DNA from 2 places in the Paraburkholderia sp. J10-1 genome. Region 2 is predicted to be linked to the other one. Evidence: predicted binding sites of a transcription regulator. Region 2 holds the regulator's gene; the other holds the start of a gene.

Region 1 (15,762 bases), on a different contig from region 2:
ACACGCTCGACCCCGCCACGATCGACACGCTGATCGTGCCCGGCGTCCCCGTCGACGACACCACCGTGCTGCAACCCGAACTCGTCGCCTGGATCGCGGCGGCCGCGCCGCATGCACGCCGTGTCGCGTCGGTCTGCACGGGCGCGTTCTATCTCGCCGCGGCGGGCCTGCTCGACGGCCGCCGCGCCGCCACGCACTGGCGCAACGCGTCCCAGCTCGCGCGGCGTTTTCCCCGCGTGGAAGTCGATCCTGAGCCGATCTTCATCCGCGACGAGCGCGACGGCCGTGTGGTCTGGACGTCGGCGGGCGTGACGGCGGGCATCGATCTCGCGCTCGCGCTGATCGAGGAGGACTGCGGCCACGCGGTCGCGATGCAGGCGGCGCGCCGCCTTGTCGTGTTCATGAAGCGGCCCGGCGGCCAGTCGCAGTTCAGCGAGGCGCTTGCGGCGCAAGCCACCGCGGGCGGGGAGTTCGACGCGCTGCACGGCTGGATGGCCGCCAACCTGCACGGCGCGCTCAGCGTCGAGCGCCTCGCCGAGGAAGCGCGCATGAGCCCGCGCACCTTTGCGCGCCGCTATGTCGACGCGGTGGGGCGCACGCCTGCGCGCACGGTTGCGGCGATGCGCGTGGAGGCCGCTGCGCACGCGCTCGCGCAGTCGCGCCGGCCGCTCAAGCGGATTGCGGCCGATTGCGGTTTCGGCACCGAGCAGAATCTGCGGCGCGCGTTCGAGCGATGCTATGGCGTGCTGCCGCTCGATTACCGGGCGCGATTCGCGGCGAGCTGAATCAATCGCGAATGGGGTTTCGCAAGCGGCTGCGACTGTCTGTCTTATTGCACTCGTATAATCGACGCCTCCATTCCCCACACTACGATACGGGCCGCCGTATGCGGTAATCGCCATGAGCCAAGCCGAGATGAAGACGCCTACCCAGCCGCTGGACCGTTCGGAAACGACGTTCCGGTTCCTCGCCGAGCCGACTTCGGTGAACTTCGGCGGCAAAGTGCACGGCGGTGCGCTGATGAAATGGATCGACGAGACGGCATATGCGTGTGCCGCGGTCTGGTCCGGCCGCTATTGCGTGACGGTGAGCGTGGGCAACATCCGCTTTCGCCGGCCAATTCTCGTCGGCAACATGGTCGAGCTGCGCGCGCGCGTGGTCGCCACGGGCCGCACGTCCATGCACATCCACATCACCGTGCATGCGGGCGACCCGAAGAGCGGCCAGCTGCGCCTCACCACCGACTGCCTGATCGTGTTCGTGGCCGTCGACGAAAACGGCAACCCGATTCCCGTGCCGACGTACGTACCGGAAACGGACGAGCAGAAGCGCCTCGCGAAATACGCGCTCGACGTGAAGGAAGCGCTCGACGCGATCGTCGAACTCAAGCCCGAGGAAGTGGCGAAAGGGCAGGTTTGATCCGCATGCGCGCCGTTGCGGCGGCATGAAAAAACGGGCGGCAAAGGTGTGAACCTCGCCGCCCGTTATGCATTTCAGCCCTTCAAACAGGGCTTATTTCTTCGCCTCGCCCACCATCTCGCCGGGCTTCACCCACTCGTCGAACTGCTGCTCGGTCACGTGGCCGAGTGCTAGCGCGGCGGCCTTGAGCGTGGTGCCTTCCTTGTGCGCCTTCTTCGCGATCTGCGCGGCCTTGTCGTAGCCGATGTGCGGATTGAGCGCCGTCACGAGCATGAGCGACTCGTTGAGCAGCGTGTCGATGCGCGAGCGGTTCGGTTCGATCCCCACTGCACAGTGATCGTTGAAGCTGAGCGCGCCGTCGGCGAGCATGCGGATGGACTGCAGCACGTTGTGCGCGATCATCGGGCGGAACACGTTCAGCTCGAAGTTGCCGCTCGCGCCGCCCATGTTCACGGCCACGTCGTTGCCGAACACCTGACAACAGAGCATCGTCACTGCTTCGGACTGCGTAGGGTTCACCTTGCCCGGCATGATCGAGCTGCCCGGCTCGTTCTCGGGAATCGACAATTCGCCCAGACCGCAGCGCGGGCCGCTGGCGAGCCAGCGGATGTCGTTGGCGATCTTCATGAGGCTCGCGGCCACGGTCTTCAGCGCGCCATGTGCGAACACGAGCGCGTCGGCGGCGGCCATCACTTCGAACTTGTTGGGCGCAGTGACGAAGGGCACGCCCGTGAGCTTCGCGATGCTTTCCGCAACCTTGTGCGCGAACTGCGGATGTGCGTTCAGGCCGGTGCCCACGGCCGTGCCGCCCTGCGCGAGTTCGTAGAGATGCGGCAATGAAGATTCGACGTGCTTGATGCCGTGATCGAGCTGCGCGACATAGCCCGAGAACTCCTGGCCGAGCGTAAGCGGCGTGGCGTCCTGCAGGTGCGTGCGGCCGATCTTCACGATGTCGGCAAAAGCCTTGGCCTTGGTGTCGAGCGTATCGCGCAGCGTCTTGAGCGCCGGCAGCAAATGCTTGACGATGCCGTAGGCGGCCGCCACGTGCATCGCGGTCGGGAACACGTCGTTGGAGGACTGGCCGCGGTTCACGTCGTCGTTCGGATGCACCTTGCGCGCCTCGCCGCGCTCGCCGCCCAGAATCTCGCTCGCGCGGTTCGCAATCACCTCGTTGAGGTTCATGTTGGTCTGCGTGCCGGAGCCCGTTTGCCACACGGCGAGCGGGAACTCGCCGGGGTGCTTGCCCGCGATGATCTCGTCGGCGGCCTGCATGATCGCTTTCGCTTTGTTCTCGTCGAGCACGCCTAGCGAGAGATTCACTTCGGCGGCGGCGCGCTTGATCGTCGCGAGCGCGGTGATCAGTTCCGGCGACTGCTTTTCGGTGGAGATGCGAAAGTTTTGCAGGGATCGCTGCGTTTGCGCGCCCCAAAGCTGCTGGGCGGGCACGGCGATCTCGCCGAACGTGTCGCGCTCCATGCGGACGTTTTCGTTGCTTGCGGTCATTTGATACTCCGGTGATTGAGGCGGCGCATCCTCGCTCGCGCGAGGGCGCCGCTTTCGTGACGGGTTCGGATCCGCGTGGTGGCTGGGCGGCGGCGCTATGCTGGCGCGGCCGCTGCGAAGGCCCGACGCTCATGGCGATGAAGGCGGCTTCGCGGCTGGCTCGACGGCGGACGTTACAACGTAAATCAAGCGATCTTGCGCGGGCGACAGCCAGGTCGTGCTCACAGTCGCTTCACGACCGGTTCACAGCTGGCTGTCGACCGGCAACAGCAAGAATAGCCCGGTTAGGACATTTCTGTAGAAACCCGCACCAGGGTCGAGGTTGTAGGTGCGGATCATGCCGTTCTCCTCGTCGGTCCAGACGAGCGGCGAGTTGACCGTCGTGCCCTGGAGCTGCGCCAGTTGCGCGGGCGTTGCGAGCGTCACGTGGTAGCTCACCTGCGGCGAGATCGCACGCTTGAACAGGTCGGCCACTTCGTGCGCGATCGGTGGGCTCTCCACGGTGAGTGCAAGCTCGGTATTCAGACGCGCGGAGCGCGGGTCGAGATTGAGCGAGCCGATCACGAGCGTGCTGTCGTCGATCACGTAGGCCTTGGCGTGCAGGCTCGCGCGCGAGCGCGAACCGACCACGCCGAAGCGCCGCTGGTCGGCGTGTTCGGGCTGCAGCGGCTTGAACTCGTAAAGCTCGGCGCCGGCCTCGAGCAGCGGCACGCGGTAAGGGCTGTAGCCGGCCTGCACCGCAACGGCGTCGGTGGCGGCGAGCGAATTGGTGAGGATCGCCACGCGCACGCCGTGCGCAGTGAGCGTGCGGATGGTCTGTACGCCCGTGTCGTGCGGCACGAAGTACGGCGAGAACACCAGCACGCTGCTATGCGCCTGATGGATGCGGTCGAGCAGCGAGCGCATGGCGTCGCCCAATTCGCCTTTCTCGCTGCCCGCGATCTTGCCTGGCGAGTCGGCCACGAACGCCCATTTCGCCCAGACGAGCGCGAGCGTATTGCCCGTGATTTGCTGCGCGAGCGGCGTGGCGTTGAGCGGTTTGGCGTTGTAAGGCTCGGCGCTTTCGCGCCAGTGCTTGCGCAGGTCGTCGCGCGCGGTGTCGAGATCGTGCGCGTCGAACTTCTGATGATTGAGCACGCTCAAGGGGTACGAGATCGAGCTGTTCCAGTACTCGTCGAAGCTTGCCGAGACGCTTTGCGCGACCGGCCCGGCCGTGAGCACGTCGAGGTCGCGGAAGTCGAGCGTCGGGCTGGCGTTGAAGTACTCGTCGCCGAGATTGCGCCCGCCGACGATCGCCATCTCGTTGTCGACGATCGTCGCCTTGTTGTGCATGCGCCGCGTGAACTGGTCGACGTTCGAGAAGAAGTTGCGCGTGCGCAGGTACATCGACTCGCTCGTGCTGCCGTACGGGTTGAACACGCGGATCTGGATGTTCGGATGGCTGTTGAGCGCGGCCATCAGCTGGTCGATGTCGTGAAAATTCAGGTCGTCGACCAGCATGCGCACGCGCACGCCGCGATCGGCCGCATAGAGCGCCGAGCCTAGCAGCAGCTTGCCGGTGGTGTCCTCGTTGGCGATGTAGTACTGCATGTCGAGCGTTTTCGTCGCCGCACGCGCGAGCGCGACGCGCATCTGCAGCGAGTCCGGCCCGGTGGCGAGCAGGCGAAAGCCCGATTCGCCCGGGTGCGCGGCTTCGGGCGCGGCGAGCGCGGCGCCAAGCGGCGTGGCGCTGGCCTGCGTGGCCGGCAGGGCCGCGCTCGTCTCGCGCGGGTAGTCGGTGGCGGGCGGGCGCGTTGCGCAGCCGGCGACCAGCGCAAGGCAAACGAGCGCAAAGCGGGCATACAGCGCAACCGTGGGCGCGCACGGCGAGGCGCCCGGCTTCGTTATGCGTCGCGTCGCGGCTGCGGTTGGGGCGGGATGCGCGGGCAAGCGGATTCTCCATGGCGGCACGCCGCATGATGGTTCGTTTTCATTGCACGACTTCACAAAAATTCTACGGGAAGCGGCCTACTGGTCCTGCGGCGGCGAGCAAGTCCCTTGAGCAATTCTTGGGCCGCATGCAACTGACGTTTCAGCGCGGCCGGAAACGTTCGTGGGGCTTGCGGCGCGACACTGCGCGCATCTCGAACGAACGGAGCGCGCAATGAGAGCAGAAACCCGCGTGGTGATGCACGCAGACTTCAAGGACGCGTTGGCGCTGTGGGTGCCGTGTGACGCTTGCCGCACGATTCGCGCGGCGCAGGGCGGCGTGGTGATGGCGCTCGAGGGCCGCGTCTGGATGACGGTCGAAGGCGATACCGAAGACTACTGGCTCGAACCGGGCGAAGCACTGCCGCTTGCGCCTGGTGAGCGGGCGCGCATCAGTGGATGGCGGGAGGGGGTGCGCTTTGAAGTGCGCTGCGAGGGCGAGCTTCTGGCACAGCCGCGCGAATGGCGCTTCGCGAGGCTGCGAGCATGGCTGCAGGTGAGGCTAACGCGGCGTGCGCCCCGCAGGCTGGCGGGGGCGCGAGACCGCGCACCGCAGGAGCGTGTGGCGTAAGCGTCGGAACGCTGGCCCGGCGCTTGACCACCGTATCGATCAACCGCGCTCGGGCGACGCGTTCGCGGCGCTTTGCGCATTGCGCGTGCTGCCGCGCGCCGGCTTGCCGGCCCAGTAACCCGCGAGCACGGAGCCCGAGAGGTTGTGCCACACCGAGAACAGCGCGCCCGGCAGGGCCGCGAGCGGCGAGAAGTAGAGCTTGCCGAGCGTCGCGGCGAGCCCCGAGTTCTGCATGCCCACTTCGATGGCGAGCGTACGGCACACCGACTCGTCGAAGCCGAGCAGGCGCCCGCCCCAGTAGCCGCCAAGCAGCCCGATGCCGTTGTGCAGCACCACGCCGAGCGCGACGAGCGGGCCGACCGTGGCGATGCTCGCATGCGTGCCGCCCACCACGGCGGCGATGATCGCGAGGATCGACACCATGGAGACAAGCGGCAGCACAGGCTCGACGCGGCGCACGAGGCCGCCTGCGAGCCGGTTGACGACGAGGCCGATGGCGATCGGCAGGCCGACGATCTGCAGGATGCTCATGAGCATGCCGCGCACGTCGACGACGATCGACGCATCGACGTAAAGACGCGTGAGCAGCGGCGTCGCGAACACGCCCACCAGGGTGGAAAGCGCGCTGATCGTCACCGACAGCGCGACGTCGCCGCGCGCGAGATAGATCATCACGTTGGACGCCGTGCCGCTTGCCACGCTGCCCACGAGCACCATGCCTGCCGTGAGATCGGGCGGCATGCGCAGCACCTTGGCGATCGCCCAGGCGGCGAGCGGCATGACGAGGTAATGCAGGAAGATGCCTGCCGCGACCGGCGCGGGCCGCGTGAAGACGCGCTGGAAGTCGGCGAACGAGAGCGTGACGCCCATCGACAGCATGATGATCATCAGGAGCGTCGTGACGTGCGGCGCGATCGGCGCGACGAGGCCCGGATCGAAGTAAGCCAGCAATGAGACGAGGACGGCCCAGAGCGGAAAGAGTCGGGTAATCGGGGCAAGCATGAAAGGGTGGTCCGTGAGTGGATTCGTTATATGTCGTGGCGCGGGACGCTTCAGCGGCACGCGCGCTGGGCGTGTGCGCTTGCATGGCGCGCTGTTGCGTCGCGTGTTTGTTTCGCGCTTTGCGTCGGATCGTGGCGGGGTGTCGATGCGTGCGACCTGAGCGCTCCGCGCGCGGCAAGCGTAGCCGGGGTGGCCGGCGGCGCTCGCGGGGCGCGGCTGTCTCCAAACTGTTCTTGCCCTCGTGGGACGGACGCCGCGTGCGGCGCCAGGCGCGTATTTTACCCGGTCGCGCCGGTACGGCCTGGCCGGTTAAGTGAACGCTTCAACCAACGCGGCTTGTGGCGGCAGCGTGAGCCTGCGCGCGCCGGCTCATACGGTGAAAGCGCCACGTCATGAGCACGGCGACCGTGGTGAGCCCGGCGGCGAGCCCCCACCAGAGCCCGAGCGCGCCGAGCCCGAAGTGGAACGCGAGCACGTAGCCGAGCGGAAAGCCGATGCCCCAGTAGCCGAGCGTGGCCGCGAGCATCGGCACACGCGTGTCTTTCAGGCCGCGCAGGCAGCCCGAACCGACGGTCTGCGCGCCGTCGACGATCTGGAAAATCGCCGCGACGCCGAGCAGCGTGGCCGCAAGCGAGACCGTGTGCGCGTTGGCCGGGTCGTCGAGGTGCAGGTAGAGCCCGACGATCCAGTGCGGCGCGAGCACCATCACGAGCGCCGACAGCGACATGAAGCCAACGCCAAGCCCGAGCGCGACGAAGCCCGCATGGCGCGCCGCGCGCGGCACCCCCGCGCCCGACCAGTAACCCACGCGCACGTTGGCCGCCTGACCGATCGCGAGCGGCACCATGAAGGTGACGGAGGCCACGTTCAAGGCGATCTGGTGCGCCGCGAGCGGCGTTGCGCCGAGCAGGCCCGCGAGCAGGCCGGTGGCGAGAAAGAGCGTCGCCTCGACCGCATAGGTGATCGCAACCGGCCAGCCAATGGTGAAGAGTTCGCCCATCAGCGGCGCCGTCGGCCGGCGCGCAACGACGAAATGCTGGTGCGAAGGCCGCAGGTGCAGCAGCGCCATCAGCACGAACGCGGTGAGCCAGACGGTGATCGTGGTGGCCACCGCCGAGCCGAGAAAGCCCAGGCGCGGCAGGCTCCACGCACCGTGGATCAGCCCGTAGTTGAGAAAGCCGTTGATGAACACGCACGCGATCGACACCCACAGCAGGCGCCGCGCCGCGCCGATGGCGGGCAGGAACGAGCGCATGAGCCCCACGCCGATCAGGCTCGCGGGCGCGCCCCAGCGCAGCACGGCCGTGTACTCGCCGATGTGATGCGCGAGCAGCGTGGGCTCGCCGAGCGCGCGCAGGATCGGCTCGGCGAAGGAGAGCAGCGCGAACGCCGGCACAGAGAGCAGCAGGGAGAGCGCGAAGCCGGTCCAGTAGATGTGCGGCACCTGGCTTTCGTTGTCGGCGCCGCGCGCCTGCGCGACGCTCACGCTGACCGAGGTCAGCACGCCTTGCAGCACGGTCACCACCACGAAGAACATGTTCGCGCCAAGGCCGCCCGCGGCGAGCGCATCGGCGCCGAGCGAGCCTAGCAGGACCGTGTCGGTCACGCTCATCGCCATCTGCGAGAGCTGGGCGATCGCAAGCGGGCCGGCGAGGCGGGCGGTGTCGGCGGCGTGGCCGCGCAGCGTGGGCGGCGCCGAAACGGCGCGGCGGGAAAGCGTGGTTCGAGTCATGAAAAACAAGCGGCGCGATATAAGCGCGCCGCGCGGCAGGGTTCGTCTGTCGAAACTGAAAGCTTATTGCGAGACAGCGACCTTGTCGATCCAGATGCTCAAATCTGGTGCATAGCTGGCGCCTGCGGGCAAGTTTCGGGGCGGTTCACTCGTGCGCCTTGACGGCAATGCGCGTGTCGCCCAGCAGCACGGCCTGGCCCGCGCGGATCTTGCACGTCTTGCGCAGCTCGACTTCGCCGTCCACCTTCACCGCGCCCGAGGCAACGATCTGTTTGGCCGAGCCGCCGCTGTCGGCGAGTCCGGTGATCTTCAGGAGGTTGTGCAGTTCGACGTAGTCGCCGGTCAGCGTGAAATCGAGGTTGGGCATGGCGGATTGGAATTTCAAAGGCGTGCGGCAAGCGCGCGAAGGGTGAGCATCATAAGCGATGGCGGCTTTGCCGCGGCGGCTGTCACATCTCGGGGCCAGATGTTATGAATTCGTCAGAAAATGAAACGTTGAGTAACGTTGCGGGACCCCACGGTGATCTTCATACCAAAATGGTTTCACCCGGATCGACAGCGCCGCTCAAGTTTGCGTTGCGCGGCTTCGTCGAGCGGGGGCGCGATTCCGGCGGGCTTGCCCGCTGCGAACGCGCCTTCGGAACCACTGCAAGGAGGATACGCCATGACCCAGATTCGCAAGCTGCTCACTGTTACCGCTGCTTTTGCCACCGTGACGACTGCCGCCGTATTCGCGCAAGGTGCGTATGCGCAAAACGCCGCTCAAAACGCGACCCAGGGCGCGGCACAGGCCGGCGAAGCCCCAACGATGGCGCCTTCCGGCGCGCCGGGTGCTGCGCCTGGTCAAGCGCCGGGCCAGGTGACGGGCCACGCGCCGGCGGCCGCCGGCATCGCGCAACCCGCGCCCGCCCCGCAAGCGCTGACTGCTCCGCAATCCGCTGACCCGCTGGTGCAAAAGCGCAACGCCAACGCCGCCGCGAACGCGGAATACCGCAGCGCGAAGAAGTCGGCGAACGCCGAGTACAGCGACGCGAAGAAGCAGGCGAAGTCGCAGTACAAGGCGCAGGTGAAGGACGCGAAGATCAACCACAAGGCCGACCGTCAGGCCAACGATTCGGAAATGAAGGATCAGATGAACGGCATGTCGGCCCAGCAGCAGGGCGGCCAATCGGAATAACGCGCTAACGCGCGGCTGATGCAGGCGGCGTCCGTGTACTGGGCGCTGACCTTGTTCGCACACCGAGAGCGGCGGCGTCCGGCAACGGACGCCGCCGCTTCGCTTCATGATGCTCGAAACGCGCCGCGGCGTTGTCGTTAAATCCCGCCAGATCGCCATGGAATCAGGCGCTTGCGGATGCGGGGTGTATGGATATACAGTATGCGTCGCCTCTTTCCGATTCGCCACGTCCATCGTCCCAGCGCCCGCCGTGTCCACAGTTTCCGTTGCCGATTCTTCTGTCTCCGACGCCAGCCAGGTGCGTGCCGACGCGGCCAATGCCGTTTCTTCGTGGCTCGCGAAACTCAACGACGCGCAGCGTGAGGCCGTCGAGCACGGCGGCGAAGCGGGCTACGTGCCGGGCTCGGCGCTGCCGGGCCCGCTGCTCGTGATCGCAGGGGCTGGGTCGGGCAAGACCAATACGCTCGCTCACCGCGTCGCGCATCTGATCGCGGGTGGCGCCGACCCTCACCGCATCCTGCTGCTTACGTTCTCGCGGCGCGCCGCGCAGGAAATGACGCGGCGTGTGGCGCGCATCGCCGCCAGCGCGCCGGGCGCGGCCGCAGTGCTCGCGCAAGGGCTCAGCTGGGCGGGCACTTTTCACGGCGTAGGCGCACGGTTGTTGCGCGAGTACGCGGATCACATCGGCCTTTCGCCGGCGTTCACGATCAACGACCGCGAAGATTCCGCCGATCTGATGAACCTCGTGCGCCACGAACTCGGATTCTCGGCGAAGGAAAAGCGCTTCCCCTCGAAGTCGACGTGCCTTGCGATCTACTCGCGCGCGGTCAACACGGGCGACTCGCTCGCCAGCGTGCTCAATCGGTCGTTCTCGTGGTGCCTCGAATGGGAGCCGCAACTGCGCGCGCTGTTCGCGGCCTACGTGGACGCCAAGCAAAAGCAGAACGTCCTCGACTATGACGACCTGCTGCTCTACTGGGCGCACATGGCCGCGGAGCCGGCGATTGCCGCCGATCTTGCGGGCCGCTTCGATCACATCCTCGTCGACGAATACCAGGACACCAACCGCCTGCAGGCCTCGATCCTGCTCGCGCTCAAGCCCGACGGCCGCGGCCTGACCGTGGTCGGCGACGACGCCCAGGCGATTTATTCGTTTCGCGGCGCGACGGTGCGCAACATTCTCGACTTTCCGGCGCAGTTCGATCCGCCCGCGCGCCAGGTGACGCTCGAGCGCAACTACCGCTCGACGGCGCCGATCCTCGCCGCTTCGAACGCCGTGATCGACGCCGCCGCCGAGCGCTTCACCAAGAACCTGTGGACCGATCGCCCCTCGCAGCAGCGCCCGCGCCTCGTCACCGTGGCCGACGAGGCGACTCAGGCGCGCTACGTCGTCGAACAGATTCTCGAGGCGCGTGAAGCGGGCATGAAGCTCAAGCAGCAGGCTGTGCTGTTTCGTGCGGCGCACCACAGCGCCACGCTCGAGATCGAACTGGCGCGGCGCAATATCCCGTTCGTGAAGTTCGGCGGCCTGCGTTTTCTCGACGCCGCGCACGTGAAGGACGTGCTGGCGGTGTTGCGCTGGGCCGAGAATCCGCTCGATCGCGTGGCGGGCTTTCGCGTGACGCAATTGCTGCCGGGCGTGGGGCCCGCCAACGCCGCGCGCCTGCTCGACCAGGTGGCCGCGTGCACGGGCGCGTATCGCGCCGCCGAGGCGCTCGCGGCCTTCGCGCCGCCGCCGCGCGCGGCTGAGGACTGGCCGGCGTTCGCGTCGCTGATCGACAGTCTCTCCATGCGCGCCACACCGTGGCCCGCCGAATTCGAGCGCGTGCGGCGCTGGTACGAGCCGCATCTCGAGCGCAATCACGAGGACGCCCAGGTGCGTCTGGCCGATTTGCTGCAAATGGAGAGCATTGCGAGCACTTACGCCTCGCGCGAGCGCTTTCTCACCGAACTCACGCTCGATCCGCCGGACGCCACGAGCGCCGAATCCGCCGATCCGCTGCTCGACGAGGACTATCTGATCCTCTCGACGATCCATTCGGCGAAAGGGCAGGAGTGGCGCAACGTGTTCGTGCTCAATGGCGTGGACGGCTGCATTCCGTCCGATCTCGGCGCGGGCAGCGACGAGGAGCTGGAGGAGGAGCGGCGGCTGCTCTACGTGGCGATGACGCGCGCGAAAGAGGATCTGCACATCGTCGTGCCGCAGCGCTTTTACGTGCACAACCAGGTGGCGTCGGGCGACCGGCACGTATGGGCCTCGCGCACGCGCTTCATCGCCGCGCCGATGCTGCCGCTATTCGAATCGCGCGCATGGCCGCCCGCGCCCGTGGCGAGCGCACCGAGCGCGGCGGGACTCGCCGCCGCCGCGCATGCGAAGGTCGAGATCGCCGCGAAACTCAGGAAGATGTGGGACTAAGGGGCGCGCCTAGCGGGGCGCGCCTGGCGGGGCGTTCTCAGCGAGGCGCGTCTAGCGCCCCTGTTCGCGCGCGGTGCCACGCTGCGGCGGCATGAAGAAGTTGCGCAGCCACGCGGCGAGGCGCGTGAAGACGTCGTCGGGCTCCTCGACGAAAATCTCGGGCTTGAGCAGGCGCAGATATTCCATGATCTGTTGCGCTTCCTGCTTCTGGAACACGCCATGCGTGACGCCGAGCCTCAAGAGCCCGCGCAATTCACCCAGGCGCTCGCGCGCCAGGCTGCCGCTAGCCTGCTCGCAGCCGATCTTCGCTTCGTACACCCGCTGACGCAGCGACTCGGTGAGCCGCCACGCGGGCGTCTGCATCGTCTCTTCGAGCGTCTGGATGTCCTGCACGCCCGATTTGATCTGCGCAGCCAGCGGATCGATCAGCGCTTCTTCGCCTTGGGCTTCGCTCACGATGGCGGCCGCCCAGTCGCGGCACTGCTTCGAGAGTTCGTCCGGTGTCCACTCGGGCCGCGACGCAAAGCCGAAACCGAATTCGCCCGCCTGACGCATCAGGATCGAGACGACCTCGGGGAACTCCTTGTCGAGCGTGCGCTTGGCCCATGCGTACTGGCCGCCTTGCAGGAGCCGCTGGACAGCGTGCTCCGTGAGCGGCGTCATGTTGTCGAGCAGCTTCGCACGCAGGTAGTCCTCGAATTCCGGCGTGGCGAACTGCGGGTCGAGTTTGAGCGAGACGCGCAGGAACGCGTCGAAATCCTTGCGCAGCGACGCAAGCGTTTCATCCTTCAGGTTAAGGGTGATATGCCCCATTGTGGTTGCCCCGGTGTAATCCTTATCGCTTCTCGCGTGCTCTCGCCGTTCGAGCAGTGGCCTGCCAGAGCAGGCCTTGACGGGTTTAACGGCGCGCCGGGGTGAAACTTGAGCGTAAGGGGCGAGGGGACGCTCTAGCGCAGCACGACGCCTTGCCAGAGGAAGAACACGCCGAGCCCGACCGCGATGGTGAGGAGCGGCCGCTTCGTGAGCGCGCTGACAACAATGGCCGCGAGCGCGCCGACGAGCTGCGGGTTGCGCCAGGTCAGCTCGGCGCCCTGGCCGTGGGGCGAGACCGCCATCGGCACGATGATGGCCGTGAGTACGGTAACGGGCACGAAGCCGAGCGCGGTGCGCACGAGCGGCGGGAACACGAGCCGGTCGCCGAGCACGAACACCGCCGTGCGAATGACGAGGGTGATGAGGGCCATGCCGAGAATCAGGACGACGTAGTTCATTGCCCGGCTCCTGCGGTGCGTTGGACGTTGGTGGGCTTGCGGGCGGAGTCGCTTGCGGCGCGGACGCCGCGCGAGGAACCCGGGCGCGAGAGGACGACGCCCACGACCACGCCTGCGAGCACGGCGCCGAGCAGCCCGAGCTTGTACGGCCAGCCCTGCCAGAAAAAGGCGAGCGCGCCCGCGGTCGCGGCAGCGGCGAGGTAGCGCACGGCAACCAACTGTGGCACGACGATGGCGATGAAGGTTGCGACCATTGCGAAGTCGAGGCCGAGCGACTGCAGGCCCGGAAACGCCGCGCCGAACAGCAGGCCGGCCGCGGTCCAGAGCTGCCAGTTCAGGTACATCGAGACGCCCGAACCGAGGAAATGCCACGGCGAGACGTCGTCGCCGGGCGGATGGCGGCGGAAATGCGCCCACGCGACGGCGAAGACCTCGTCGGTGAGCAGGCCGCCGAGCACGAGACGCCAGCGCAGCGGCAGATGCGAGACATAGGGCGCGAGCGTTGCGCTGTAGAGCACGTGCCGCAGGTTCACGATAAACGTGGTGGCAAGAATGACAGCGAAGCTCGCGTGCGAGGCGATCAGCCCGAGCGCGATGAACTGCGCGGAGCCGGCGAACACGGCGAGCGACATGAACTGGCCGTGCCAGAGCGAAAGCGGGCCCGAGGTGACGAGCGTGCCGAAGATCACGCCGAACGGCGCGGCGCCGATCATCATGGGGATCGTGTCGCGCGCGCCGGCGATGAATTCGGTGAAGCGGTTGGGATGCGTGGTCAAACTGTCCTCCTGATACAAGGGGACAGCATAACGGCCGCCCGTGCGGGTGGCTTGTACGTTCTTGCGGCGCGAGGCGGGCTTGCGCCTTCAGGACGACTGCCAGCGCCCCGGCGGCACGCCGAACATACGCCGGAAGTGCCGTGTGAAATGGCTCTGGTCGGTGAAGCCGCTCGCCGCGGCGACGTCGGCCACCGAGGCGCCTTCGCGCAACGGGCCGAGCGCGCGTTGCAGGCGCAACTGCGTGCGCCAGGCGTGCGGCGGCAGCCCGGTCGCCTGCGTGAAGAGCCGCGTGGCGTGAAAGGGCGAAAGGCCGACTGCGTGGGCGAGATCGGCTACGCGCAGCGGCATGGCGAGATCGGCGGCGAGGAGCGCCTTCATCGTTTCCACACGCGGATCGTTCGGGCCATGCCTGAGCGCGGCCTCGCGCGTGCGGCCGTAGCGCGTGAGCAGCGTCGAGAGCGCGTCGAGCAGTGCACCTTCTACGGCGAGCAGATCGGAGCGCTGCGCATCGGAAGCGGTGGGAAGCGCCGCCAAGCCGGCGCTCGTGCTGGATTGCGCTGCGGCGCGCCGCCAGTCGGCGTCGGCTTCGAGCAGACGGTGTGCGCGCGAGAGCCGATGCGCGAGATCGAGATCGTGGATCACCTCCGTGTCGAACCACGGCAGCGGCTGCGCGCGCCCCGCGATTTCGCCGGCGAGATCGTGCAGGAAGTCGATCGGCACGTACATCACCCGATAGCTCCAGCCTTCCTCGGCGGCGCGCGAGCCTGTGTGCAGCTCGCCGGGATTGATGACCGGCACGCTGCCCGTTTCGGCGACGTGCTGCGCGCCGCGATAGCGATAGCATTCGGCGCCGCCCTCGATTACGGGGATCGTGTACGCCTCGTGCCAGTGGGGCGCGAACGTATGTTCGTTGTATTCGGCCGTGACGAGATCCGCGCCGGGCAGAAGCGGCGTGCGCCAGTAGCGGGCGGAATCTCGAAAACGGGAATCGGTCATGGTGAGGGATCCGGCTCAGATCCCCAGTTTAGCGCAGCGGAATCGTCGTGCCCGCCGGCACCGGTACGGCCGTGACGCTGTTCTTGGCGCTGCCGCTCACCACCCGGTCGCTGTAGGTCAGATACACGAGCGCGTTGCGCTTCGCGTCGACCACGCGCACGACGTGCAACGTCTTGAACAGGAACGACATGCGCTCGTTGAAGACGTCGTCTTGCTGCTTGAGCGGGCCTGTGAACGAGATCGGCCCGACCTGCCGGCACGCGATCGACGCCTCGGTCGGATCTTCCGCAATGCCGAGCGTGCCCTTCACGCCGCCCGTGCGCGCGCGGGAGACATAGCAGGTGACGCCTTGCACCTGCGGATCGTCGTAGGCTTCGACGACGACTTTGTCGGAACCGGTCACGCGGAAGTTGGTGTTCACGCTGCCGATCTGTTCGGCGTGGGCAGCGGCCGAGGCGACGAGGCTCGCGCCGGCGAGGAGGGCGGTGAGGCGGGCGGTGAGGCGGGCGGTGAGGCGGGCGGATTTCATGCGGATTCCCGAAGATGACGAATCGACATTATCGGGGAGGGTGGGGAGTGTCAGGGTGAGACTGCGAAGACATTCGGCTGCACTGACGATGCAGCCTCGCTGTATGCACAACACGCGCAGCAAAAGAAAAAGGGGTTGCGTGCAAACACGCAACCCCTCGATATTTTGGCTCCCCGACCTGGGCTCGAACCAGGGACCTACGGATTAACAGTCCGGCGCTCTACCGACTGAGCTATCGGGGAACAACAATACAGCTACAACTCTTTACGTCATAAAAAAGCCCGTTGTGATTAACGGGCTTTTGCGAATCTTGGCTCCCCGACCTGGGCTCGAACCAGGGACCTACGGATTAACAGTCCGGCGCTCTACCGACTGAGCTATCGGGGATCAACAAAAGCAGAG
Region 2 (15,762 bases):
CGAGGCAACGTTTGCGGCGGCCCATGTGACGCGAACCGCGACGCCAGCGGCGTTGCCCGCCGTCTAGCCGGCCGTCAGGCCATCCGCTGCATGATGGTCAGCAGCTTTTTCGCGTAGTGCGGGTCGGTGGCGTAACCCGCGCGCTGCATGCCGTGCGCGAAGCCCTCGGCGCTCTTCGAGCCGTTGATCACCGACGCGTAGCGCGGATTGCTCTTGAGCAGCGACGCGTAGTCGGTCATCGCCTCTTCGTACGAGTCGTAGGCGCGGAACTTCTCCACCACGCGATGCGGCTGGCCGTTCACGTACTCGGTCGTGACCGTCGAGACGGTCTTGCCGGTCCAGTCCTTGCTCGCCTTGATGCCGAAGACGTTGTGGCTCGTCGAGCCGTCGGCGTTCTTGATCTCGCGCTTGCCCCAGCCCGATTCGAGCGCGGCCTGGCCGAGAATGAAGCGCGCAGGGATGCCCGTGGTCGAGCTGGCCTGCTGCGCGGCGTTGGCGAGCTTGTCGACGAACGCGTCCACCGAGGCGTCGCCGTTGCCCTTGACGGGCGGCGTGAGCGCACTGTTGCCGCTGTAGCCCGAACCGTTGGCGAGCGCGCCGTTGGCCGCCGCGTTGCCGTAGGCGCGGCCGAGCGCATTGAGCATCGCGAGGTTGCCCTCGTTCGCGTCCTTGCCCGAAAGCCCGGAGATCGCGCCCGCCATGCCGCCCGCGCCGCCTGCCCCGCCTGCGCCATCGGCGCCGCCTGCGCCGCCCATGCTGCGCATGAGTTGCTTGAGCATCGCATTCGCCACGCCAATGCCCTTGTTCGACATCTGCTGCGCGAGCTGCTGGTCGAGCATCGAGGTGAACTGCTTGCTGTCGTTTGATTCGAGCGGGCTGTCGTCGGGCGTCGCGTCGCGCATGCTCTTGAGCATCATCTGCGTGAAGACCGCGTCGAACTGCTTCGCGGCCATCTTCGCGCCCTGCTGGGGCGAAGCGTTCGCCGCGGCGCGCATCGAGTCGAAGCCCTGCACGTCGAGTGCAAAGCGGTTGGTGAGGTCGAGGCTGCCGCCGCCGATGTTGTTCGTATTATCCAAGTTACACCCCTTAGATGATCTCGAGGTCGGCGCGCAGTGCGCCTGCTGCCTTCATCGCCTGCAGGATCGACATCAGGTCCGCCGGCGTCGCGCCGAGCGCGTTGAGCGCCTTCACGACCTCGGCGAGATTTGCGCCCGCCGTGACGAGCTTGAGCGATCCGTTGTCCTGCTTCAACTGGATCTGCGACTGGCGTGTCGCCACCGTCTGGCCATTGGAGAACGCGCCGGGCTGGCTCACCGCCGTTTGCGTGTTCACGACGACCGAGAGATTGCCGTGCGCGACCGCGCAGCTCTCGAGCGTGACCATCTGGTTCATGACGATCGAGCCGGTGCGCGCGTTCAGGATCACCTTCGCAGCCGGCGTGGCCGGGTTCACGTTGAGGTCCTGGATCTGCGCGATGAAACCCACCTGCGAGGCCGGATCGGCCGGGCCGTGCACCTGGATCGTGCGGCCGTCGAGCGGCGAGGCCGTGCCCGGGCCGAACATGTTGTTGACGGCCGAAACGATGCGCTGCGTCGTGTCGTAGTCCATGTCATTGACGGTCAGCGTGAGGAGGCCGCCCTGCTGCGAGACCGGCGAAATCACCGAGCGCTCGATGATCGCGCCGCCCGAGATGCGGCCCGCGGCGAGCTGGTTCACCTGCACCTTGCTGCCGTTGGCCGAGGCACCCGCGCCGCCCACGGCCACGTTGCCCTGCGCGAGCGCATAGACCTGCCCGTCGGCGCCTTTGAGCGGCGTGAGCAGCAGCGTGCCGCCGCGAATGCTCTTCGCGTTGGCGAGCGAGGACACCGTGATGTCGATTTGTTCGCCCGGCCGCGCGAACGGCGGCAGCACGGCCGTCACCATCACCGCGGCGACGTTCTTCAGCTGCATGTTGTTGAGCGTCGAGGAGGAACCCGACGAGCTCGACGTGTTGTTGATCGAGATGCCGAGGTTCGCGAGCATGTTCGCGAGCGTTTGCGTGGTGAACGGCGCCTGGGTCGTCTGGTCGCCGGTGCCGTCGAGACCCACCACGAGGCCGTAGCCGATGAGCGGGTTGTCGCGCACGCCCTGGAAGGTCGCGAGGTCTTTCACGCGCTCGGCGCGCGCGGGCGTCGCATAGGCGACGAGCGCGCCGCACGCAACGACGAAACCGAACGCCACGCCCAGGGCGGCGAGCACGTCCTTCATGCGCGAACGGCGCGAACGATGGAAGCGGATCTTTACCATGGCGCGATGTTCAGGAAGAAGCGTTGCAGCCAGCCCATCGTCTCTGCTTCGTCGATCACGCCTTTCGCGGAGTATTCGATCTTCGCGTCGGCGACGTCGGTCGAGAGCACGGAGTTGTCTCCGGCAACGGTGTTCGGATTGACGACGCCGGAAAAGCGCACGTATTCATTGCCCTGGTTGATGAGCATCTGCTTCTCGCCGGACACGACGAGATTGCCGTTGGGCAGCACGTTCGTGACGGTCACGGTGATGACGCCCGTGAACGTGTTCGAGGCGTTCGCGCCGCCCGTGGCGTCGAACTGGTTCGCGCCCGTCGTATTCAGGTTCGCGCGGTTGAAGAAGCCCGGCAGGAAGTTCGCGGTGCCCGCTACGCTCGTGCTGGTGCCGCGCTTGGTGTTCGCGCCCGATGACTTGGTCGCGTTGATGTTTTCGGAAATGACGATCGTGAGGATGTCGCCGGTATTGCGCGGACGCTGGTCCTCGAAAAGCGGCCGACCCGCGTAGCCCGGGTTGTAGATGGCGCCCGGCGAATTGTTCGTGGGCGGCGGGGGCGGCACGGCCGTCATCGGCTGCTGCACGATAGGCTGCCGGTTGGGAATGTAGGCGCAGCCCGCCAGCATCGCGAGCGCCACACCCGCCACGAGCGCTCGGGCATGGCCCGGCCGCCGTGCGCGGATGCGAGGATGGTTTCGAACGGACTGCGACATATTCTTCACCGACTTGATTGACCAGGGACTCAGCCTCAGACCTGCATCTGGCTGAGGGTTTGCAGCATCTGGTCAGAAGTGGTGACCGCCTTGCTGTTGATTTCGTAGGCGCGCTGCGTCTCGATCATGTTCACGAGCTCTTGCACCACGTTCACGTTCGACGATTCCACGTAGCCCTGGTTGAGCGTGCCCGAACCGTTCTGGCCCGGCGTGGAAACCGTGGGCGCGCCCGACGACGCCGTTTCCGACATCAGGTTCTGCCCGTTCGACTGGAGACCGGCCGGGTTGATGAACATGGCGAGCTGAAGCGTGCCGATGGTCGTGTTGTTGGCCGTGCCCGGCGTCGTGACCGTCACCACGCCGTCGCTGCCGATGGTGAGCGAGGTGGCGTTGGCTGGCACCGTGATCGCCGGGATCACCTGGTAGCCGCTCGCCGTCACGAGCTGGCCTTGCGAGTTGGTCTGGAACGAGCCGTCGCGCGTATAGGCCGTCGTGCCGTCGGGCATCTGCACCTGGAAAAAGCCCGCGCCGTTGACCGCCACGTCCTTCGAGTTGCCGGTCTGCTGCAGGTTGCCCTGCGTGTAGAGACGCTCGGTCGCCACCTGCTGCACGCCCGTGCCCACCTGGCTGCCGGAAGGCAGTTCGGTTTGCTGGGTGGAGTTCGCACCCGGCTGGCGCAGCGTCTGGTACATGAGGTCCTCGAACACCGCGCGCGAGCCCTTGAAACCATTGGTGCTCACGTTCGCGAGGTTGTTCGAGATCACGTCCATCTGCGACTGCTGGGCCTGCATGCCGGTGGCGGCGATGTAAAGCGATCGGTTCACGGTGTCTTTCTCCCGGTCCGGCCTCGCGCGCGTCGTGCGGCGCGAAGCGGCCTTCATTTAACTTGAAATGGCTTAGCTGAAGTTGAGCAGCTGGTTCGCGCTCTGCTCGTTCTGGTCGGCGTTCTGGAGCAGCTTGGTCTGCATCTGGAACTGGCGCGCGTTGGTGATCATCGAGACCATCGCCGCCACCGGGTTCACGTTGCTGCCCTCGACCGACTCGGTCGCGACCTGGACGGTCTGGTCCGCGTCGGCGGGATTGCCGTCCGCCGTGTGGAACAGGCCGTCGTCGCCGCGCGTGAGCGCACCGGCCGGCGGGTTGACGAACTTGATCTGGTCGATCATCGCGATCGCGTTGGCGGGGCTGCCCGGCGCGATGGCCGAAACCGTGCCGTCCTTGCCGATCGTGATCGCCGAGCCCGGCGGCACCGCGATCGGGCCGCCGCCGCCGATCACCTGCTGGTTGGCGGCGGTGACGAGCTGGCCGTTCTCATCGACGTGCAGGTTGCCCGCACGCGTGTAGGCCTCGTTGCCGTCCGCGGTTTGCACGGCCATGAAACCCTGGCCCTGGATGGCGATGTCGAGCGGGTTGCCGGTGTGCGAGATCGCACCGGGCGTCATGTCCGAGCCAGGCGTCGCCGACAGCACGAAGGTGCGCGTGGTCTGGTCGTTCACCGTCGAGCCGTCGCCGAACGACATCGGCACGGCGCGAAAGTTGGCGAGCTGCGCGCGAAAGCCCGTGGTCGAGACGTTCGCGAGGTTGTTCGCGACGACGGCCTGCTGCTCGAGCGCCTGGCTCGCGCCCGTCATCGCGGTATAGATCAGTCGGTCCATGATGTGCCCGGTACGTGGTTAGGCGCGTTACATCTGCAGCAGCGTCTGGTCGACGGTCTGCTGCGTCTTGATGGTCTGCGCGTTCGCCTGGTAGTTGCGCTGTGCCGTGATCAGGTCGACGAGCTGGTTCGTCAGGTCGACGTTCGACCCTTCGAGCGCGCCGCCCGTGAGCGTGCCGTGGTTCGTGCTGCCCGGCGTCGAGACCTGCGCCACGCCCGAGGCGGCCGTCACCTGGAACTGGTTGCCGCCCAGGTTCAGGAGGCCGTTCGGGTTGTTGAAGTTGGCGAGCACGATCTGGCCGAGCGACATGGTCTGGCCGTTCGAGTAGTTGCCGGTAATCGTGCCGTCCGCGCCGATCGAAAAGTTCGAGAGCGTGCCGCTCGCGTAGCCGTCCTGGGCGAGATTGTTCACACCCGAGGCGCTGCCGTACTGGGTCGTGCCCGTGAAGTTGATATTGACGGTCTGGGACGAGGCGCCGTCGGTCGGGTTAATGGTGAGCTGGAACTGGCCGGTCGCGGCCGTCGCCACCCCTGCCGGATCGGTCGTGCCCGAGAGCGCGCCCGAGGCGTTGAAGCTCATCTGGCCGAGATCGGTCGTCGTGCCGTTGTTGACCGCGTACACCTCGGCCGAGCCGGTGGCGCTCTGCACGAAGTACAGGTTGATCGTCTGCGCGCCGCCGAGCGAGTCATAGCCCGTGATCGAGGTCGAGTAGTTGTAGCTGTTCGAGTCGGTCGGGGAGAACGTCGCGTCCGTCGGGGCAGTCGCCTGCGCGTTCAGGTTCAGTTGCGCCGTGACGTTCTGTGTCGCGACCGGCGCGATATTGGTCGTCGGCACCTGGAGCGGCACGGTCTGCGCCGTGTTGATGACGCCGGTCGAACTGGCGGCATAGCCCATCAGGTCGTTGCCCTGCGCGTCGGTGATATAGCCGTTCTTGTCGAGCTGGAACACGCCGTTACGCGAGTACGTGATCGTGCCGTTGTTCGACATCTGGAAGAAGCCGTTGCCATTGATCGCGACGTCGAGCGCCTGGCCCGTCGTGTTGATCGTGCCCTGCGAGAAGTCCTGCTGCACCGTCGAGAGCGCGGCGCCCAGACCGATCTGGTTGCCGACCGAAGTGGCGATGGTGTTCGCGTAGACATCGGCGAACTGCGCCGTGCTTTCCTTGAACCCGGTCGTGTTCGCGTTGGCGATGTTGTTGCCAATCACGTCGAGGTCGTTCGACGACGCGGCGAGGCCGCTCAATCCTTGCTGGTAGCCCATGTTTGTCTACTCCGCGCTTATCGCGTTGATTATCGAGTTCAGAGAATGGCGCCCACGCTCGAAAGCGGGACCGTCTTGCCGTTGGCGAGCGAGAGGCTCGCCGTGCCGTCCGACTGCTGGACCACGCCCTGCACCTGGCTCGCGACGAGCGCGGTGGCCGTGGCGGACTGGCCGTTGGTCGTCGCCGTGGCGCTGATCGTGTAGGTGCCGTCGGCGACCGTGTTGCCCGAGGTGTCCTTGCCGTTCCAGGTGACCGGCACGGTGCCGGCCGACTGCGCGCCGAGGTCGAGCGTGTTGACGACCTGGCCTGCCGAGTTCGTGATCGTGAGCTTCACGTCCGACACCGCCGAAGGCAGCGTCACGCCAAGCTGCGGCGCCGTGCCGCTCGACACCGTGGCGCTGCTGCCCGCTGCGAGCACGGTCGAGCCAATGAGCAGCGCAGCCTGCGCGTTCTGGCCCGCCGAAAGCTGCGTGGAAAGCGACGACAGCGACGTGTTGAGCTGCTGGATGCCCGACACCGTGTTGATCTGGGCGAGCTGCGAGGTCATCTGCGAGCTGTCCATCGGATCGGTCGGATCCTGGTTCTGCAGCTGCGCGACGAGCAGTTGCAGGAAGGTGGTCTGCAGGTCGCTCGCGCTCGTGCCGCTCGACGACGCCGAACTCGACGAGCTCGTGCCGTTCATGGTGTCGAGCAGTTGCTGCGACACGGTGGCGGTGCTGCCGCCGATGGTTGTGTTGCTGGAACTCAACGCGTTCTCCCTCGATTGCGCTTCGTGCTTGGCGTGTGGTGGTGGCGGGCGCGGCTTCGTTTCGCGCCCGCTGGTCTCTGTATTACTGTGTCGTGCGTGCTGTGCTTCAGTTCGCCGCTTCAAGTACCCGCTTTACGTACCGATGGTGAGCGTCTTGAGCATCAACTGCTTGGCGGTGTTCAGCGTTTCGACGTTGGCCTGGTACGAGCGCGACGCCGAGATCATGTTCACCATCTCCTGCACCGGATCGACGTTGGGCATCGTCACGTAGCCGTCCGCGTTGGCGGAAGGGCTGTCGGGGTCGTAGGTCTGCTTCATGGGCGTGGGGTCGTCCACCACGCCGGTCACCCTGACGCCGCCCACCTGCTGGCCCGAGGCCGTGCGCGCGCCGCCGAGCGGGTTGACCGCGAACACGACCTGCTTCGCCTTGTACGGCTGGCCGTCGGGGCCGGTCGTGCTGTCGGCGTTGGCGAGATTGGACGCCGTCACGTTCAGACGCTGCGATTCCGCCGTCATGGCGGAGCCCGCAACGCTGAAAATGTTCATCAGGGATGGCATGGTTTCGTTGACCTCACATCAGGTGCGCGTCGCGCGCGCGTTGGTCGTTCATGGCTTCGTTGTTGCGTACGTATTGCCGCTTCGCTCGCGCGCCGATCAGCTCGAGCCCGAGGTGATCGCGGACAACATCGTCTTGATCTGCTGCGAGACCACCGTCATGCCCGACTCGAAGTGCAGCGCGTTGTCGGCGAACTGCACGCGTTCGGTGTCGAGATCGACCGTGTTGCCGTCGAGCGCGGGCTGCACCGGCGTGCGGAACATGAGCTGGCTCTTGTAGGTGTCGGCCGGGCCGCCGGTCGGGATCAGCTTCGCGTCGCCGGCCATGTGGCCCGACTCCGTGGACGCCATCTGCATGCCGCTCGTCACGCCCGCGGGCTGCGCCATGGCGAGCGGCTGGACGTTGCCGCCCGAGGTGGCCGCCATGCCCGCCGTGCCGCCGGCGCCTTGCTGGCGCAGCGCGCCCGCAAGCGAAGCCGAGAAGTCCACGTCGCGCGCCTGGTAGCCCGGCGTGTCGGCGTTCGCGATGTTCGAAGAGATCAATGCCTGCCGCGTGGCGCGCACATCGAGCGCTTCGCGCCCAAAGGCGAATTCGGCATCGAGTTTGTCCAGCATCGGGCGTTCTCCGTGAAGCGAAAAAGGATTCGGCGTGAGCGCGGCAGGCTCGCCATCGGCGAAGAAACCGGCGCAAACGTTAGGCGCGTGACCCGAAGGCCTTTGCGCATGGAGTGGAATATTAGGCGGGGGTGGCAAGAACCAATCGGACGAATAGCCGGTAAAGCGCCCCTCTATTCGACGCAAGCGCGCGGGGGCGGCCGCCTAGAATGCGAAGCGTGTCAATGCATTCGATGGAGAACGACGATGCCGCAAACTGCCTCTTTGCGCAGGCCCGACGCGGGCCTGAAGCGGCGTGCGCGCGCGCTGTCGTGGAGCGTGTCCTGGACGTGCGTGCTTGGCTGCGCCCTGGGTGGCGCGCTCGCTCATGCGCAAACTGCGGCGCAAACGGCGGCGCAAACCGCACCGCAGCCCGAGGGCGCGGGCGGCCAGATCTTTATTGCGGGCAACGGCGACCGCGCGGGCGCCGACGCCGCGCAGATGAACGCGCTGCTCGCCAGCAACGCGAAGAAGCCTGCGGCGGCTACGGCCGGCAATACCGCCACGAATGCCGCCACGAATGCCGCCACCAATGCACCCGCCAGTGACGCCGCGCCGCTGCGCGCGGCCAGTTACGCCGATCTGAATTCGCGCGGCGTACCCGAGGACGCGCGCGCGGGCGTCGACTCGAACGGCATGATCACGATTCCGGGTCCCGGCGAACGCGCGCCCCAAGGCAACGCGCCGCGCATCGTCACGATACCCTCGCCGGGTGCGAGCGCTCAGCCCGTGCGCGTGCCGCCGGCCAACCCGAACAACGCAGGCACGCTCCAGCGCGTGAGCTTGCCAGGCACCGCTAACCGTGTCGCCGCCGTAGTCGTCGATGCTGGCGCGAAGCCGGTTGCCAATGCAAGCGCCAGCGCGCCGCCCAATCCGAATACCAGCGCCGTCGCCACGAGCGTGCAGACCGTACCGCCCGGTCAGCAGGACGGCGAATCGATTCGCGCCGTCGCGCTCACCTTCCTGCAGCAGCAGTCGGCGGGCCTGCCGGGCCACGTGAACATTACGGTCGCGCCGGTGTTCCCGCGCGGCCTCGCGGCCTGCACCTCGCTCGAACCGTTCATGCCGCCGGGCGCGCGCACGTATGGCCACACGACCGTGGGCGTGCGCTGCATCGGCGCGAAGCCGTGGACGCTCTATTTGAGCGCGCGCATTGCCGTGGACGTGACTTACTACGTGGCCTCGCGCCAGATCGGCGCGGGCGAGGCCCTCTCGGCCGCGGACTTCATGCCGCGCGCGGGCGACCTCGCGAACCTGCCGCAAACCATCATCACCGATCCCAACCAGGCAACGGGCGCCGTCGCGCTCGCGCGTATTGCCGCGGGCCTGCCGCTGCGCACCGACATGCTGCGCAGCGCGGCTTCGGTCGTGATCGGACAAACCGTCAAGGTGATCGCCGTGGGCAGCAACTTCACGATCTCCGCCGAAGGCAGCGCGCTGAACAACGCCGAACCCGGCCAGCAGGTGCGCGTGCGCACGAGCGGCGGCCAGATCATCTCGGGCGTGGTCAAGGACGCCGGCACCGTGCAGGTGCAAATCTAGGCTCAGCAAGATCTGGTAAGGGCCGGATCGAGGCGGTTTCAGCCCCAACCGGCGGCCCGATCCGGCGGTTTCCGGCTTTGTGCGCCAGCACACGTAACAGCATGTAACGGTGGGATTTTCGGCTAAAGTTCGGCCCGACCTATGCCGTTATCAAGGTCAAATCGATCAGGAAAGCCCATCGTGAAAGTTGACTCCTCCACCCGCAATGATCCGCGCCCGCTGCAGGATGGCCTTGCGCGCTCGCAAGCCGATTCGAGCGGCGTAAGCGCCGCCAGCACCGACAGCGCGGCCACCTCCGGCGCGGCAAGCAGCACGAGCGCTGCGGGCGCGAACGTGAACCTCTCGTCGCTGTCGTCGACGATGCGCTCGCTCGCCGCGAGCGGCTCCGCCGACATCGACACGGCACACGTGCAGTCGATCAAGGACGCGATCCGCAACGGCACGCTGCAGATCGATTCCGGCAAGATTGCCGACGGCGTGATTCAGACCGCCCGCGACCTCGTTAAGCCGACGTCGGCTAACTGACGTTCGACGCACGAGCGCCGCGCACACTTCGCTTTTTTGGTGCCTTGCAATGAAAGATGCCCTGTTGGCCACACTGATCGACGAACACGCCACGGTTGAGGCGTTCGCGTCGCTGCTCGCCTATGAAGAAAAGGCGCTCGTGTCGGCCGACGGCATGGAGGCGCTCCCGCAAATCGTCGAGCAGAAGACGACGCTCACGCAGCGTCTCGCAGGCCTCGAAAAGGCGCGCGACGCGCAGCTGGCAGGCCTCGGCCTCCCCGGCGGCCGCAAAGGCATCGAAATGGCCTGCGACGGCGACACGCGTCTCGCGAGCCAGTGGGAGTTGCTCAAGGGTTCGACCGAACGCGCGCGCCGCAAGAATCTCACGATCGGCATGATGATCCGCACGCGCATGGAACATAACCGCCGCGCGCTCGCGATCCTGCGCGGCGAAACGGGCAACGGCGCGATGCTGTACGGCCCCGATGGGCGGCTGCCGGCGTTCGGGCTGTAAGCGGCGCTCACCAGGGATTCGCCAAAGACAAAAGCCGAAGCGTTGCCGCTTCGGCTTTTTTGTTTGGGGCAACGGATCGCCTTCAGATTTTCATGCCTGCTTGATCGTCGCGACCGGCAGGAAGAGTCTGCGCGGCGCATCGGTGAACGGCTCAAATCCGTATTTCCGATAGAAGCCCGCTGCGTTCTCATCGAGCGCATCGACGAGAACACACTGCACGCCCACCGACTCCGCCGTCGTCAGAACAACATCCAGTGCGTGCATCAGCAGATATTCGCCAAGGCCCAGGCCCTGGTGCCGCCTGTCTACCGCCAGCCGGGCGAGCAGGACTGCGGACACGCTCCTCGGCAGCCGTGCGGCCGGCATTCCCTGCGTTTCTACCGCTGTCGCCGCAAGGGCGTAGTAGCCCGCAATCGTGCGCGGCGCGGACGACACCGCTGCAACGTAAGTGCGAGATAGATTCTTCTTTTGGTGCTGACTCGCTACGTGGCGAATCCATTCGCTCATCGAGTCGACGCCACAGTCGAAGCTGCTGCGGTCATCGCTCTCCCTCAGCTGACGAATCTGCGTTTGCACTCTTGTTCTTCCTGAAACGAGCCATCGCGCGCTGCAGCGCTTCATTGGGCTTCGGCGGCTCGTCCAGCAAAGCGAAGAAGCGCTTCGATTCGTCCATCGTCAGGCGAATGGAACGAATGACCTCTTCCTGCTCGATAACCTGCTCCGCGGCCCGAAGCGCGGCCTGCACAATAAACTGGTTGAGGGTGCTGCCCGAAAGGTCTGCAGCAAGCTGCAGGATTTCCTGTTTCTCCGCGCTCAACCGGGCAGTGATTCGCCCGCGGCTGGAGTTTTCCATACCGTTGTTGATAGCCATTGTTCATCCTTTTTTCGGGCCTGGCACACGCCTACATCGTTTGGCGGATGCGCGGCCCGCGGTTCACGTTCGCGTCGCTCTCCATTGACGGAGTGGAGCCACTATATCACGCGTGGTGACAAATTGGCACCACGCAATTCGAACTGCCCGCCAAACAAAAAAGCCGGAGCGCTCCCGCACCCCGGCTCTTTCACCGCAACCCAGCCCACGCCAGCGAAGGCGCGGCGTCTACCGCCTCAATTCTCCTGGCCGGCCCACGCCATCTCGCGCAGCCGAGTGCGCAGGCGCGCCACCGCCTGGCTGTGCAGCTGGCACACGCGCGACTCGCTCACCTCCATCACCGCGCCGATTTCGCGCAGGTTCATGCCGCGCTCGTAGTAGAGCGACATGAGCAGCTTCTCGCGCTCGGGCAGCCGCTCGATCGCTTCGACGAGCGCGCCGCGCAGGCTGTCGTCGAGCAGCGCCGAAAGCGGGTCCGAGTGATCGACGCAATAGCGGTCGAGGAACGGTTCGTCCTCGGCGGAGCGGTCGAAGTCTTCGTAATAGATGAGCTGGCTGCCATGCAGGTCCTGCAGCATGCTCTGGTATTCGTCGAGCGGCATGCTCAGATGCTCGGCGATCTCCGTTTCGCTCGCCGAGCGCCCGAGCCGCTGCTCCACCTGGTGCACCGCGCTTTCGACTTCGCGCGAGGTGCGGCGCAGGCTGCGCGGCAGCCAGTCGTTGCTGCGCAGCTCGTCGAGCATCGCGCCGCGAATGCGCTGGCTCGCGTAGGTCTCGAACTGCGCGCCCTGATCTTCCTTGTAGCGGTTGGCCGCGTCGAGCAGGCCGATCATGCCGGCCTGGATCAGGTCGTCGAGGTCCACGCTCGCCGGCATCTTGGCCACGAGCTGCAAGCCGAGCCGTCTGACGAGCGGCGCGTACTTCGCAAGCACGTCGGCCTGCGAAATTTTTCCTTGAGCGTTATACATCGTGCTCTCCACTTCTCATGTCCCTGATTGGCGTCGTCGTGAGCACGTCAGACGTGCTGCGGCGACGTGCGCTGCGCGGGCGTATCGGTCCGCCAGCCCACATGGGCCGGTGCGGACGCGGATGTTGCGTTGGGTGCGGGATGCACACCCGTCACGCTGGCTACGAACGAATCGGCGTTCGCGGCGAGCGCGCTGTGTGCGGCGTTTGTTGCATGCGTAGCGTGTAGCTGGACGCCGTCTCGCGGCACGCCGTCCAGGTCGTCGGCGGGTGCGTCGCCCGCCGCTTCGTGTGCTTCGTCCGCGGGGACGAATGCGGCGCTGGCGCGCGCCGTGGCCGGCGAGCACGCCGAAACCGCGGGTCGCATGGGCCAGTGCGGCAGTTCGGCGGCCACGTGCCGGAAGTCGCGCGCGGCGTTCGTCGAAGGAAACGCATCGACGATGCAGCGCGCGAGCTTGAGCGCCTGCGCCATGTGCTGATCGGCGGCGACGCATCCGGCGCTTTCGAGCGACACGCTCAGGTAGCGGCTCGCCACCCCGGCGAGGTTTTCGATTGCGGTGTGCGCGTCGCTCGCATTCGCGACATGATTCGCAAGCACGCGGAACTGTGCGATCGCATGCGCGAAGTGCAGCCGCTTCATGCACGCATACGCATCCGTGATCGACTGCGCACCGATGCGCATGACGATCAGCACGTCATGCGCGTGCATGGCGAGCGGCGAGAGCGCGCCTTCGGCATCGAGCTGCGCGTCGATCAACACGATGTCCGCGGGGCCCGAAATGACTTTTTGCAGTTGCGCGGACGTGTACTGCGCGCGGTTGTCGCGCGAGGCGGCCAGCACGCCGAAGCCGAGTGCGTGACGCCCCACGGCTTCGTCGAGCGTGCGCTCGCCGCGCATCACGGCGGCGAAGTTGCCTGCGCCGCGCACATTGCCCACCAGCGAGCAGACCGAGCGGGGTCCGAGGCACTCGTCGATCACGAGCACGTCCTTACCCTGCGCGGTGAGCGCCGCCGCGAGATTGACCACGGCGGTCGTGCGGCCGGGCGAACCCGCGCCGCCTGTGACCGCGACCACGCGCGAGCCTTCGCGCGCGAGGAGCCGCCGCAGCCCTTCAGCCTGATCGATTACGAACTTATCCAAACCTGACCTCGGGAGCCTGCGAATTCGAACGCGTCGAGAGTGCCGACAGCAGCGCCGGGATATCGTCTTCGTGCGGCACGAACGGCGAGCTCTCTCGCGGTATGCAGAACGCGCTGCGGATCAGGAAGCGGCGCGTCGCCACGTAAAGGTTCTCGGGGACCTTCTGGCCCGTCGAGACGTAATGCACCGGCAGCTTGTAGCGCAGCACCGTGTCGAGCGCGCTGCCGAGGTTGGTCGCCTCGTCGAGCTTGGTGAGGATGCAGCCCGTGAGCGGCGCGTTTTCCGGGCCGCTCTGGTAGGCCTGCACGACTTCGTTGAGCGTGTCGCCGTGGTTGGTCGCCGAGAGCAGCAGCAGGCGCTGCACCGGGCGGCCGGCGCCGCACAGCATGGCGATCTGGTCGGCCACGGCGCGGTCGCGCTGGCTCATGCCGATCGTGTCGATCAGCACGATGTGCTTGTTCTTGAGCTCGGTGAGGGCGAGCTGGAGGTCCGCGCCGTCGCGCACCGCGTGCACCGAAACGCCGAGGATCTTGCCGAAGATGCGCAGTTGCTCGTGGCCGCCGATACGGTAGCTGTCGGTGGTGAGGAGCGCGACCTTGCTCGCGCCGAAGCGCATCACGCAGCGCGCGGCGAGCTTCGCCGTGGTCGTGGTCTTGCCTACGCCGGTCGGGCCCATCAGCGCGAACACGCCGCCGCGCTCCATGAGCGCCTCTTCGTCTTCGAGCACCGGCAGGTTCGATTCGAGCACCGACTGGAGCCATTCCATGCCGGCTTCTTCGGTTTCGACTTCGGGCAGGCGGTCGATCATCATCTTCACGAGCTGCGCCGAAAAGCCCGCGGCGAACAGCTGCTTGGTGAGCGCGCCTTGCACCGGGCTGCGGCGCTGGCGTTCGCCCCACAGGAGGCCCGCGAACTGCTCTTCCATCATGCCGCGCATGGAGGCGAGTTCGTTCATCACGGTTTCGTTGACGACTTGCTCGATGCGCGCGCGGATCGCTTCGCTCACGGTCTGTGCCGCGTCGGCGCCCTGCGCGTTGCGGCTGCCGGGCGCGGGACCCGCGGCTTCCGGGCCGTGGCCGAGGCGCTGTGCTGCGCGGCGCGCGGCGACGTGCGCGGCCTCGAGCGCCCAGTCGGGCGTGCTGGCGTCCACATCGGGCGGCAGCACCGGATCGGCGACATTGCCAAGACCGCGTGCGGCTGCGGCCGCGGGCGTCATGCCCGGCACGCGCGGAGCGTTCTGCTGGTTTGCGATACGGCGAGCGTGATCGATGAGCCAGGGGTTCGACTCGGCCATCGTGCGCGGCGCATCGCTCGCGCTCGCGGCGGCGGCCTGCTCGAGGCGCGCCGCGGCTTCGCGGGCGGCGGCCGGGGCGTTGGCGTTCGCGGCCGGCGTCATGGACGCAAACGATGGCGCAAAGGCGGATGTGGCAAGCGACTCGGTCGCGGCCTGCAGCGCCATTTGCAGCGGCGAGTGCGCGTGCGGCACCGTTTGCTGCGATTGCGTTGCCTGCAGCGCGGCATGCAGCGTCGGCGGCATCGCCGATTGCGCGGCCTGCTGGCCTGCCGCGGCGCGCGACGAAGGCGAAAGCGACCCACCTGCGGCGGACGCTGCCGCCGGTGCCTGGCCCGTTGCCTGGCCGAGCGAGACAGCGGTGTCGGCGGCGTGATCGCCATCCGGCGTATCGGCGTCGGCATTCGCGCCGCCGTTTTCGGCGCCCACTTCCGGGCTCGCGCCGAACACCGATGAGAACACGTCCGGCATGCCGCTCGCGTAGGGGTTCGCCGCGCCGATCGGGGCGGCGAGCGCAGCCGGTGCGCCGGGCGCAGCGCGCGGTGAGCGCGGCATTTGCGTCATGGCGGAGGGCTGCGCGAACGCGCCGCCTTGACCACCCTGGCCGCTCAAGCCAACCAGCGCTTGGGCCGCGGCAGCATCGGCCGGCGCGATCGCCGCGAGATCGCGGTCCGCGAGCGCGACGATTTCAACGCTGCCGTCGTCGAGCGTGCGGTTCGACAGAACGACGGCGTCCGCACCCAACGCTTCGCGTACGAGCCGTAACGCGTCGCGGCTGGTGCCACCGATGAATTTGCGAATGTTCAAGCTGAGCCCCTGATGAGGTAAGCGGCTGATGCCGCCGCCGGTCGTCTGTTGCTGGAATGGCGCTGGATTGCTGCCGGCCGTGCGTCGCTCGCAAAGCCTTTTCCGATGTTGGAATTATTTCGAAGGTGGGGCCCCCATGATCGATGGATCAGGGCGGAGAAATGCGGGTAATTCGCGGAATCGGCGCGAGAGGTGCGCGAGTGGGAGAAGTGGCGTGTGGAGGCCTCCAGGCTGGCTTTACGCCACGCCCGCACGCGGCT

The links. Region 2 encodes FliA, which starts transcription of late flagellar genes. Its sites were predicted from a motif close to CTAAAGTTTNNNNNNNNNNNGCCGNTA; they were not measured.
Region 1: U5A65_RS30950 (DUF4088 family protein) is a predicted target of FliA. The motif match lies at 12,688-12,714, and genes of this name have one in related genera.

Annotation. Positions count from the first base shown of each region.
Region 1 covers NZ_CAJMYW010000013.1:121,899-137,660, reverse strand. The annotation lists gene U5A65_RS31000 (GlxA family transcriptional regulator) at 1-785, shown strand, start outside; gene U5A65_RS30995 (acyl-CoA thioesterase) at 916-1,419, shown strand; gene fumC (class II fumarate hydratase) at 1,513-2,922, opposite strand; gene U5A65_RS30985 (phospholipase D family protein) at 3,166-4,809, opposite strand; gene U5A65_RS30980 (DUF2917 domain-containing protein) at 5,066-5,461, shown strand; gene panS (ketopantoate/pantoate/pantothenate transporter PanS) at 5,501-6,463, opposite strand; gene U5A65_RS30970 (MATE family efflux transporter) at 6,786-8,195, opposite strand; gene U5A65_RS30965 (RNA-binding S4 domain-containing protein) at 8,341-8,562, opposite strand; gene U5A65_RS30960 (hypothetical protein) at 8,860-9,372, shown strand; gene U5A65_RS30955 (ATP-dependent helicase) at 9,530-11,788, shown strand; gene U5A65_RS30950 (DUF4088 family protein) at 11,840-12,601, opposite strand; gene U5A65_RS30945 (AzlD domain-containing protein) at 12,736-13,059, opposite strand; gene U5A65_RS30940 (AzlC family ABC transporter permease) at 13,056-13,775, opposite strand; gene U5A65_RS30935 (AraC family transcriptional regulator) at 13,923-14,831, opposite strand; gene U5A65_RS30930 (CreA family protein) at 14,860-15,360, opposite strand; tRNA gene U5A65_RS30925 (tRNA-Asn) at 15,527-15,602, opposite strand; tRNA gene U5A65_RS30920 (tRNA-Asn) at 15,672-15,747, opposite strand.
Region 2 covers NZ_CAJMYW010000016.1:89,896-105,657, forward strand. The annotation lists gene flgJ (flagellar assembly peptidoglycan hydrolase FlgJ) at 75-1,076, opposite strand; gene U5A65_RS33200 (flagellar basal body P-ring protein FlgI) at 1,087-2,247, opposite strand; gene U5A65_RS33205 (flagellar basal body L-ring protein FlgH) at 2,280-2,993, opposite strand; gene flgG (flagellar basal-body rod protein FlgG) at 3,029-3,817, opposite strand; gene flgF (flagellar basal-body rod protein FlgF) at 3,890-4,648, opposite strand; gene flgE (flagellar hook protein FlgE) at 4,676-5,908, opposite strand; gene U5A65_RS33225 (flagellar hook assembly protein FlgD) at 5,947-6,591, opposite strand; gene flgC (flagellar basal body rod protein FlgC) at 6,790-7,215, opposite strand; gene U5A65_RS33235 (flagellar basal body protein) at 7,312-7,827, opposite strand; gene flgA (flagellar basal body P-ring formation chaperone FlgA) at 8,074-9,408, shown strand; gene flgM (flagellar biosynthesis anti-sigma factor FlgM) at 9,589-9,933, shown strand; gene U5A65_RS33250 (flagellar protein FlgN) at 9,983-10,426, shown strand; gene U5A65_RS33255 (GNAT family N-acetyltransferase) at 10,517-11,002, opposite strand; gene U5A65_RS33260 (DUF1778 domain-containing protein) at 10,965-11,297, opposite strand; gene U5A65_RS33265 (RNA polymerase sigma factor FliA) at 11,534-12,265, opposite strand; partial or broken gene U5A65_RS33270 (MinD/ParA family protein) at 12,622-13,404, opposite strand; gene flhF (flagellar biosynthesis protein FlhF) at 13,397-15,502, opposite strand.